4 regions of the Streptomyces sp. NPDC019937 genome follow, and region 1 is predicted to be linked to each of the others. Evidence: riboswitches for the same ligand, from Rfam matches in the RefSeq annotation. Region 1 holds a riboswitch; each other region holds the start of a gene.

Region 1 (2,192 bases):
CGGATCAGGGGGTCACGGGTTCAGCCCGTGGTCGCGCAGCCAGGGCATCGGGTCGATCGGCGAGCCGCCGCCCGGCCGCACCTCCAGGTGGAGGTGGGGTCCGGTCACGTTACCCGTGGCGCCGACGCGGCCGATGGTCTCACCCGAGGACACCTTGCCCGAGGTGACGACCATGGACGACAGGTGGCAGTACCAGATCTCGGTGCCGTCATCGAGCTTGAGCACGATGCGGTAGCCGTACGAACCGGCCCAGCCCGCCTGGGTGATGGTGCCGCCGCCCACCGCCTTGACCGGGGTGCCGGTCGGGGCGGCGAAGTCCTGGCCGGTGTGGTCGGCAGACCACAGGTCGCCGGCCTGGCCGAAGCCCGCGGTCAGGGTGTACGAGGCGACGGGGAGGGTGAGCCCGAGGGACGTGGACGTCTTGGCGGGGCGGTCGGCGGCGGCCTTGGCCGCGGCCTCCTTCTCGGCCTCCGCCTTCTCCTTCGCCTCGGCGGCCTTCTTCTTGGCGGCGGCCTCGGCCTTCTTCTGCTCGGCCAGGTCGCGGGCCTTGGCGGCGGCCTTGGCCGCGTCGTCGGCGGCGGCCTTGGCGGCGGCCCGCGCGGCGGCCTCGCGCCGGTCGTCGTCCGCGGCGGTCTGCTGGCTCTCGGCCTGCCGCAGGATGCGGGTGCGCAGCGCCTCGCCCGAGTCGGTGGCGCTGGTGGTGAGGGTGGCCGCGGCGGGCTGGGAGGAGCCCTGGTCGTCCGCCATCAGGGAGCCGATGCCGGGCAGGTCCTCGGCGGCGGGCAGTTGGGCCTTGACCTCGTCGGCGACGTGGGCGAGGTCCGGCATGGAGATCGGTACGGCGGGCCGGTCCTTGGCGCTCGCCATGCCGCCCGCGCCGACCGCCGCGATGACGCCGACGCCGAGGACGGCGCCGCTGCGGGCCATGGTCCCGCCGCGCTGCTTGACGACGCGGTGCTTGCCGCGCAGCGGGGCGATGGATTCCTCCGTCGGGTTCCACTCGTCCCAGACGGCTTCTTTGGCGCCGGAGGGATCATCCCCTTCGGCGCCGAGGCCGATCGCGGGCCGGGCGCCGGCTCCGGCGTCGAAGCCGACTCCGTACGCGGTCGCGGTGCCGATGCCGGTACCGGACGATCGGTACGGGGCTTCGTCCAGTACGGACCTGTTGGACGCCACCGGGGCGCACTCCTTTCCTTCCCTCTCGCCTACCGGGTTAGCTGACGGGTTCGGAGCAGGAAGGTCTCCTACGGGTCAGGTCGACCCGATTCACCCCAAGGTGGTGGTTCCCCGGTTCCCTGGTGCTGCGGCTGCTACCGCCGTGGTGCGTGGTGCTGCTGGTGGTGCTGTCACTGCACGTACGGGATTCGGCGACGGCGCACGGTGCCGCCTCTGCGACGGCTGTGTCGACCGCGCTGCGTTATCGAACGTTAATAGAGAGCGCGACATGATTCCAAGCTCTTCTGAAGAATCCGCGCAGCTTTGGGATGAACTTAGTAAGCATCGGGGGACAAGTGGGGGCGTATCACCCCGGTTGAAAAGGGATGGTAAAAACCTCCGGAGAGCTGATCGTGCGTCAATCGTTATGCGTACGCGTTACCGTCGACTACGGTCCGTGTCCGTAGCGGGCGCCGTCGTTCCGTTCGGTCCGGGCGGGACCGTTCCGTTCGGTCCGGGCGGGCGCCGGAGCGCGAGGAGGGCCATGTCGTCCGAGGTCTCCCCGCCCGTGTGCCGCGCGACGTCCTCCACCAGCGCGTCGAGCAGCCCGCCCGGCCCGGGGAAGCGGCGGCCGCGCAGCCGCTCCTCGGGGACGTAGAACGCGCCGTGCCGGTCGCGGGCCTCGGTCACCCCGTCCGTGAACAGCAGCAGCGTCGCGTCCTCGGGGAACCGCAGCTCCGTCACCCGGTCCGGCCACGCGCCCAGTTCACCCATCCCCAGCGGCAGCGCGGCCGTCTCCGGCTCCAGGGGTCGCACCTCGCCGTCGCCGGGCAGCAGCAGCGGCGGGGGGTGGCCGCGATTGATGAGGCGGAGGGTGGAGTCGCCGCGCGGGATCTCGCCGAGGACCGCGGTGGTGAACCCCTCGAACGACTCCAGCTCGGCCCGCTGCCGGGCGCCCTCGCGCCGCAGTGCCCGCTCCAGCCGTCCCGCCAGCCCCTCCAGCGTCGTCTCCTGCTCGGCCGCCTCCCGGAAGGCGC
Region 2 (2,192 bases), on a different contig from region 1:
TGGCGTCGTAACCGACCAGCTCGGGGCCGATCTGCTCGATGACGGCGAGGACGGCCTTCTCCACGCCCTTGCCGCCGTAGCGGTTCTTGTCGCCGTCACGGAGCTCGAGGGCCTCGAAGGCGCCCGTGGAGGCGCCGGACGGGACGGCGGCACGGCCGGTGCTGCCGTCGTCGAGGCCGACCTCGACCTCGACCGTGGGGTTGCCTCGCGAGTCGAGGATCTCGCGAGCTACGACGACGTCGATGGACGGCACGAGGATCTCCTTCGTATGGGTCTTCGGTAGCAGCATGAGCCTAACCGCACCGAAGCCCCGGCGGGGTGCACCGTGGGGGCGGCGCACCCCGCCGGGGCTCGTTGACTACGGTGGTGCGGCTCAGCTGAGGTGGAGCTGCTGGCCGGGGAAGATCAGGTCGGCCTGCTGGACGACGTTCTTGTTCAGCTCGAAGAGCTTCTTCCAGCCGCCCTTGACGTCCTCCGTCTTGGCGATCTTGCCGAGGGTGTCACCGGACTTGACCTTGTACTCGCCGTCGCCCTTCTTGACCGGGCCACGGGCCTCGGAGCGCGCGGCGTGCTCGGGCGCGCTGCGCGGCGCGGCCTTCGGCTTGGCGGACGGGGCCGGCTGCGTGGAGTCGGACTGGCTCTGCTGCGGCGCGGACGGCGCGGGGGCGGGGGCGCCGCCGCTGGTCAGGCCCTTGCCACAGACCGGCCAGGCGCCCTTGCCCTGGCTGGCGAGGACCTTCTCGGCCACCTGGATCTGCTGGGACTTGCCCGCCTTGTCGGCGGTCGGTGCGAACGCGGTACCGCCGTAGGCGGCCCAGGTGGAGGAGGAGAACTGCAGGCCGCCGTAGTACCCGTTGCCGGTGTTGATCGACCAGTTGCCGCCGGACTCGCACTGCGCGACCTGGTCCCACTGGGAGCTGGTGGCGGCAGAGGCGGACGTCGCACCGATGAGCGGAGTGGCCACGGCGGCTCCGGCGAGGCCGACGAGCGCGGTGATGCGGGTGGCCTTGGAAGGACGACGGTGCTTGCCCTGAGCGTTGGACATGTTCGTTCGTTTCCTCACCGACGCCTACGAGGTGAGCTGTCGGGTTCGGGCGTGAGTTGCCCGGCCCGGTGCGGGGTTCGCACCGGGCTTCACCCCTAGCCGTTCGGCCGGTTTCGCCGGCCTCGCGGCACTTACCTTGGGTCCCCCGCTCCTGCCTTCGGCGCTGGCGCGTCGGTACCGGACGACCGCCGGCAGGACTCGGCGTGACGGTCGACGGTGCTCGCGGTGGCGAGCGGAAAGACGTTAAACACACGTGCGGGAAACGTTCAAACACCCTTATCGCAGCGAAGAGGGCTGTTATCGATCTCACTCGGGCCACATCGGCGCAGGTGGGGCCGGGTGCGGAGAGACCGGACACCAGGGACGGCCCGGAAAATGTGACGAGAGGTATGTCTCACCGGCGCCAGATCGGGCAAATCACCCCGAACTACTGGCCCCTGACAGTCAGGTCAAGTCGCTGACCAGGGAGGATGAGATCCGGGTCGGTTCCGATGAGGTTCTCGTTGCCTTCGTAGATCTGCCGCCAGTCGCCGCCCAATTCCTGCTTTTCGGCGATTGCTGAAAGGTTGTCACCCGGACGCACCGTGTAGCCGCCATCCGTGGGGTTTTCGGCACGATGCGCTCCGCCACGCGAGGCACGGTCGCCCGGTCGCGCGTCCCTCTCCGGCTCGCCCCGGTGCTTGCCGGAGGGCGTGGAGGCGCCGGACGCATCCGAGGCGTCCGCGGAGGGGGGCGTCGGGGTCGTGGCGGGTCCTTCGGAGGCGTCCTCGCCCTCGTCCTCGTCGGAGGAGGGAGACGAAGAAGAGGACGGGGACGGCGAGGGGTCCGGCGCGTCAGTAGAAGGGGACGGGGAGGGCGCGTCGTCGTCCAGCCCGTCGGGGGCCTTGGAGAGGTGGGGCCGCTCCGGCTCTCCGGCGTCCCGGCCCGAGTCGCCACGCTGCGGGGGCTGCTGGGAGGGGCGCGCCGTGCTGCCCGGGTTCACATCCGGGGCGTCGCCGTCGTCGGTCAGCTCGGCGTTGAGCGCGCAGCTGGGCCAGGCGTCCGGGCCGCGGTCGCCGAGTATCGCCTCGGCGACGGCTATCTGCTGGGAGCGGCTGGCGAGGTCGGGGCGCGGGGCGTAGTCGGTGCCGCCGTACTTCTTCCACAT
Region 3 (2,192 bases), on a different contig from region 1:
GCCGCGCCTCCATGGCCCTGGCCAAGGAGCTGTTCCCGGCCGAGTCGCGGATGTCCCGGCCGCGCCAGGGCACCGAGGAGACCATCGAGGGCATCGACGCCGCGGCGGTGCGGGCCTTCTACGAGGCGCACGTCCGCCCGTCCACCGCGACCGCGGTCATCGTCGGCGACCTGGCCGGGGTCGACCTCGACCGGGCGCTCACCGACACCCTGGGCGCCTGGACCGGCGGCCCCGCCCCGCAGCGGTCGGTCCCGCCGGTCATCGCCGACGACACCGGCCGTGTGGTGATCGTCGACCGGCCCGGCGCGGTCCAGACCCAGCTGCTCATCGGGCGCGTCGGCGCCGACCGGCACGACCGCGTCTGGCCCGCGCAGGTGCTGGGCACCTACTGCCTGGGCGGCACCCTCACCTCCCGTCTGGACCGGGTGCTGCGCGAGGAGAAGGGCTACACCTACGGAGTGCGCGCCTTCGGCCAGGTGCTGCGCTCGACGCCGCCCTCGCCGGCCGGCGGCGGCTCGGCGGGTGCCTCGCTGCTGGCGATCAGCGGTTCGGTGGCCACCGAGGTCACCGGCCCGGCGCTGGAGGACCTGTGGAAGGTGCTGCGGACGCTGAAGGAGGAGGGGCTGACGGACGCCGAGCGCGATGTCGCCGTGCAGAACCTCGTCGGCGTCGCGCCGCTCAAGTACGAGACGGCGGCCGCCGTCGCGGGCACGCTCGCCGACCAGGTCGAGCAGCACCTGCCGGACGACTTCCAGGCGCAGCTGTACGCCCGGCTCGCCGAGGCGGGGACCGTGGAGGCGACCGCGGCGGTCGTGAGCGCCTTCCCGGCCGACCGGCTGGTGACGGTGCTCGTCGGCGACGCCTCGAAGATCGAGGAGCCGGTCAAGGCGCTCGGCATCGGAGAGGTGCGCGTCATCACCGGCTGAACCCCGGCCCGGCCGGCCCGATATGTCCCCGGGTCCGGCGCAACGCACCATCGGCACAAGGACCCTGGCGTCGCACAAGGCGCCGGGGTCCTCCCATATGCCCGATTCGTGGGGTGTTTGGTTTGTGGCGAGAACAACAAAAACCCGTAACCGTTTGGTGATCGAAACGCGGCCCGTTTAGCGTCAGTGCGGCTGTTCGCCGGATACCCGCCGCACCCGCGGCACGGACAGCCATCGCCGAGTCCCATGGTGCGAGTGCCAGGGGAGCCGGGGACCCAAACGTCCCTGGGGTGAATCGGACGCCTTCCCCGGCCGGGGGAGGGGCCCGTAGGAGACCTTCCTGCTCCGAACCCGTCAGCTAACCCGGTAGGCGAGAGGGAAGGAAAGGAGTGCGCCACCACATGGCGTTCACCCGTGCCGCCGGGAAGCACCGACGTCCCCGCCAAGCCGCCGTCCGCACCGGCGCCAACATCGCGGGCATCACCACGGTCGCCTCGGGCGTCGTCGCCGGCATCGCCGGCCCCGCCCTCGCCGCGACCGGCGAGACGCCGTCTCCCCAGGACACCGGTCTCCGTCAGGCGATGGTGATGGGCGACGGTCTCTCCGACCAGATCGACGCGCAGGCCCAGTCCCAGCGGGACGCCGCCGAGACCGCCGCCGCCAAGGCGAAGGCCGAGGCCGTGGCCCGCCAGGAGGCCGCGCGGAAGGCCGAGGCCGCCGCGAAGAAGGCCAAGGCGGAGCGCCAGGCCAAGGAGCGCGCCGCGCGTGAGGAAGAGCGCAAGCGCCTCAACACGTTCGTGTCGCCCATCAGTGGCTCCTACGTCTCCACCGGCTACGAGGCGTCCAGCGGCCTGTGGTCCTCCGGCAGCCACACCGGGATCGACTTCCACGCCTCCACCGGCACCTCGGTGCACTCGGTGGGCTCCGGTGAGATCGTCGAGGCGGGTTGGGGCGGCTCGTACGGCAACAACGTCGTCATCAAGATGAACGACGGCACCTACACCCAGTACGGCCACCTCTCGTCGATCGGCGTCTCGGTCGGCCAGAAGGTCACCCCCGGCCAGCAGATCGGCCTGTCCGGCGCCACCGGCAACGTCACCGGCCCGCACCTGCACTTCGAGGCCCGCACCACCGCGGAGTACGGCTCGGACATGGACCCGCTGTCGTACCTGCGCTCGCACGGCGTCAATCTCTGACGCACCGCCGCTCTGTCGAAAGGCCCCGTCCGCCCCGGGCGGGGCCTTCGGCATGCCGTCGCCGCCGTGA
Region 4 (2,192 bases), on a different contig from region 1:
ACGTGTACGGGCGTAAGCCGGGCACGTGATCGCGTGATCACGTGACGCGGAAGCGCCGCGGCTGCCCGATCGCGCATCGGGCAGCCGCGGCGTCTCCTGCCTGTCATGCGGGCCGGACGCTCCCGTAGATCGGCATCTCGGTGATCGGCGCCTTCTTGACCACATCTCCGGGCTTCGGGGCGTGGATCATCATGCCGTTGCCGATGTAGAGGCCGACGTGGCTGATGTCGTCGTAGAAGAAGACGAGATCACCGGGCTTGAGGTCGGAGGTCGAGACGCGCGTACCGGCCTTCACCTGGTCCCACGTGGTGCGCGGCAGCGAGACACCGGCGGTCCTCCAGGCGGCTTGGGTGAGCCCTGAGCAGTCATAGGAGTTGGGGCCGGTCGCGCCCCAGACGTACGGCTTGCCGAGCTGGGACTCCGCGAAGTCGATGGCCTTGGCCGCCTTGGTGCTGTTCGTGGAGGTGGAGGAGCCGCTGCCGGAGCCACTGCCGGAAGAGGAGCTTCCGCTCGACTGCTGCTCCTGCTGCTGCTCCTGCTTCTGCTGGGCCGCGGCCTGCCGCTGCTTCTCGGCCAGCTCGGCCGCCTTGCGCCGGGCCTCCTCGGCCTTCTTCTTCTCGATCGCCGCCAGCCGCGCCTTCTCCTTGGCGGTCAGGCTCGCCAGCAGCCGGCGGGCCTGGGACAGCTTGTCCTGGACGGACTTCTTCTTGGTCTTCAGCTCTTTCTGGGTCTCGGTCAGCGACGCCAGGCTCTTGGCGGCTTCCCCGCGCTCCTTGGCGGCCTTCGCCGCCTGCGTCTGGAAGTCGTCGACGGCTCTCTTCTGCGAACCGGCCATCCGGCTCATCAGATGGGACTGGTCGAAGAGGTCCTGCGGGTCGTTGGAGAACAGCAGGCTCGCGGCGCTCGAGGTCATGCCGCCGTCGCGGTACTGGGCCGCGGCGTAGGTGCCGAGCGTGCGGCGGGCCTCGTTGAGCTTCTCGGTGTTCTCGGCGACATCGGCCAGCAGCCGGTTGACCTTGGTGCGCTGCCGCTCGGAGCGCTCCTTGGCGGCGTTGTAGTGCTGGGTGGCGGATTCCGCCTGGTGGTAGAGCGTGTCCACCTTCTCCTTGACCGCCTCGATCGACTGCGTGGTGCCGGGCTTCGGGTCGCCCGGGGCGGCGTTCGCGGTCTGGGAGAGGAGGGTGACGGAGGCGAGGGCGGCGGTGGTGAATCCGACGGCGGTACGGCGCCCGGTGGAGGCGGCGGCGGTGGGTATTCGGGTCCGCGGCTTGCGGTGCGACGCCAAGGGAGGCGACTCCTTCCGTGGACCGCCTACCGGGTTAGCTGTCGGGTTCGGGCGGTTCGGAAGGTTGCCCTACGGCCGTGCGCGGGCGGCCGGCGCGTCGTGACGCCGTACCGCTGCTCGGGCCGATTCACCCCGGTGTTGCGTTGTGGGTCCCCGGCTCCGGGCGCCTTGCGACGTGGCCGGACTCGGCGGAGGCCGCCCGGGCCGGCGCGGTTCGCCGACGGGTGTACGGGCCGCCTGGGGGAGGACGGTAGCCAACTCGTGGTGCTCCTGTGAAGGCTGGTGGTCGTTTTGCCCGAAACCGTTTCGTGACATCCCTACGCAGTCCATGCGTAGGCTGTCAGTGTGGCGCCTAGGGGGTGCCGTCCGGACCAGGCCGGATCGGCGAGCGTGCGTGCCAGGGCCCGCGAGCCCGGCATGGTCCGGATGGCACCCCCTAAACTCGGTGAGCGATGAGCAGCCTCTTTGACGACAGCTTCCTGGCGGATCTCGGGCCTCCGGGCGAGGAGCCCCCGCCGCCCGAGGATTCCGCGCACCCGGATCCCGCCGGCGGTTCAGGCGGCGAGGACGTGCCGCACCACCTCTTCAGCGGTGCCTTCGACGCGCCGGTGCCGAGCGGGGGGACCAGAGAGGCGTACTACCGGGACGGCGCGGCCCGCCCGGCCGTCGACCCGGCGGCGCTGCTGGAGGGGCTGAACGAGCAGCAGCGGGCCGCCGTGGAGCACACGGGCTCGCCGCTGCTGATCGTCGCGGGGGCCGGGTCCGGCAAGACCCGGGTGCTCACCCACCGCATCGCGTACCTGCTCGGCACCCGCCACGTGCACCCCGGGCAGATCCTCGCCATCACCTTCACCAACAAGGCGGCGGGGGAGATGAAGGAGCGGGTCGAGGAGCTGGTCGGCCCGCG

The links. A riboswitch is a leader RNA that binds a small molecule or an ion and turns the genes downstream of it on or off. The one in region 1 is predicted to bind cyclic di-AMP.
Region 2: linked by a shared signal. The riboswitch ahead of ABZ562_RS25485 (transglycosylase family protein) and the one ahead of ABZ562_RS26130 (M23 family metallopeptidase) in region 1 are both predicted to bind cyclic di-AMP.
Region 3: linked by a shared signal. The riboswitch ahead of ABZ562_RS30835 (M23 family metallopeptidase) and the one ahead of ABZ562_RS26130 (M23 family metallopeptidase) in region 1 are both predicted to bind cyclic di-AMP.
Region 4: linked by a shared signal. The riboswitch ahead of ABZ562_RS08810 (NlpC/P60 family protein) and the one ahead of ABZ562_RS26130 (M23 family metallopeptidase) in region 1 are both predicted to bind cyclic di-AMP.

Annotation. Positions count from the first base shown of each region.
Region 1 covers NZ_JBEYAL010000027.1:100,116-102,307, reverse strand. Annotated here, with positions in the region: gene ABZ562_RS26130 (M23 family metallopeptidase) at 13-1,176, opposite strand; cyclic di-AMP (ydaO/yuaA leader) riboswitch at 1,188-1,319, opposite strand; gene ABZ562_RS26125 (PP2C family protein-serine/threonine phosphatase) at 1,594-2,192, opposite strand, start outside.
Region 2 covers NZ_JBEYAL010000026.1:104,535-106,726, forward strand. Annotated here, with positions in the region: gene eno (phosphopyruvate hydratase) at 1-259, opposite strand, end outside; gene ABZ562_RS25485 (transglycosylase family protein) at 374-1,045, opposite strand; cyclic di-AMP (ydaO/yuaA leader) riboswitch at 1,052-1,218, opposite strand; gene ABZ562_RS25490 (transglycosylase family protein) at 1,473-2,192, opposite strand, start outside.
Region 3 covers NZ_JBEYAL010000036.1:80,863-83,054, forward strand. Annotated here, with positions in the region: gene ABZ562_RS30830 (pitrilysin family protein) at 1-926, shown strand, start outside; cyclic di-AMP (ydaO/yuaA leader) riboswitch at 1,152-1,314, shown strand; gene ABZ562_RS30835 (M23 family metallopeptidase) at 1,328-2,122, shown strand.
Region 4 covers NZ_JBEYAL010000007.1:90,486-92,677, forward strand. Annotated here, with positions in the region: gene ABZ562_RS08805 (L,D-transpeptidase) at 1-29, shown strand, start outside; gene ABZ562_RS08810 (NlpC/P60 family protein) at 104-1,285, opposite strand; cyclic di-AMP (ydaO/yuaA leader) riboswitch at 1,293-1,486, opposite strand; gene pcrA (DNA helicase PcrA) at 1,738-2,192, shown strand, end outside.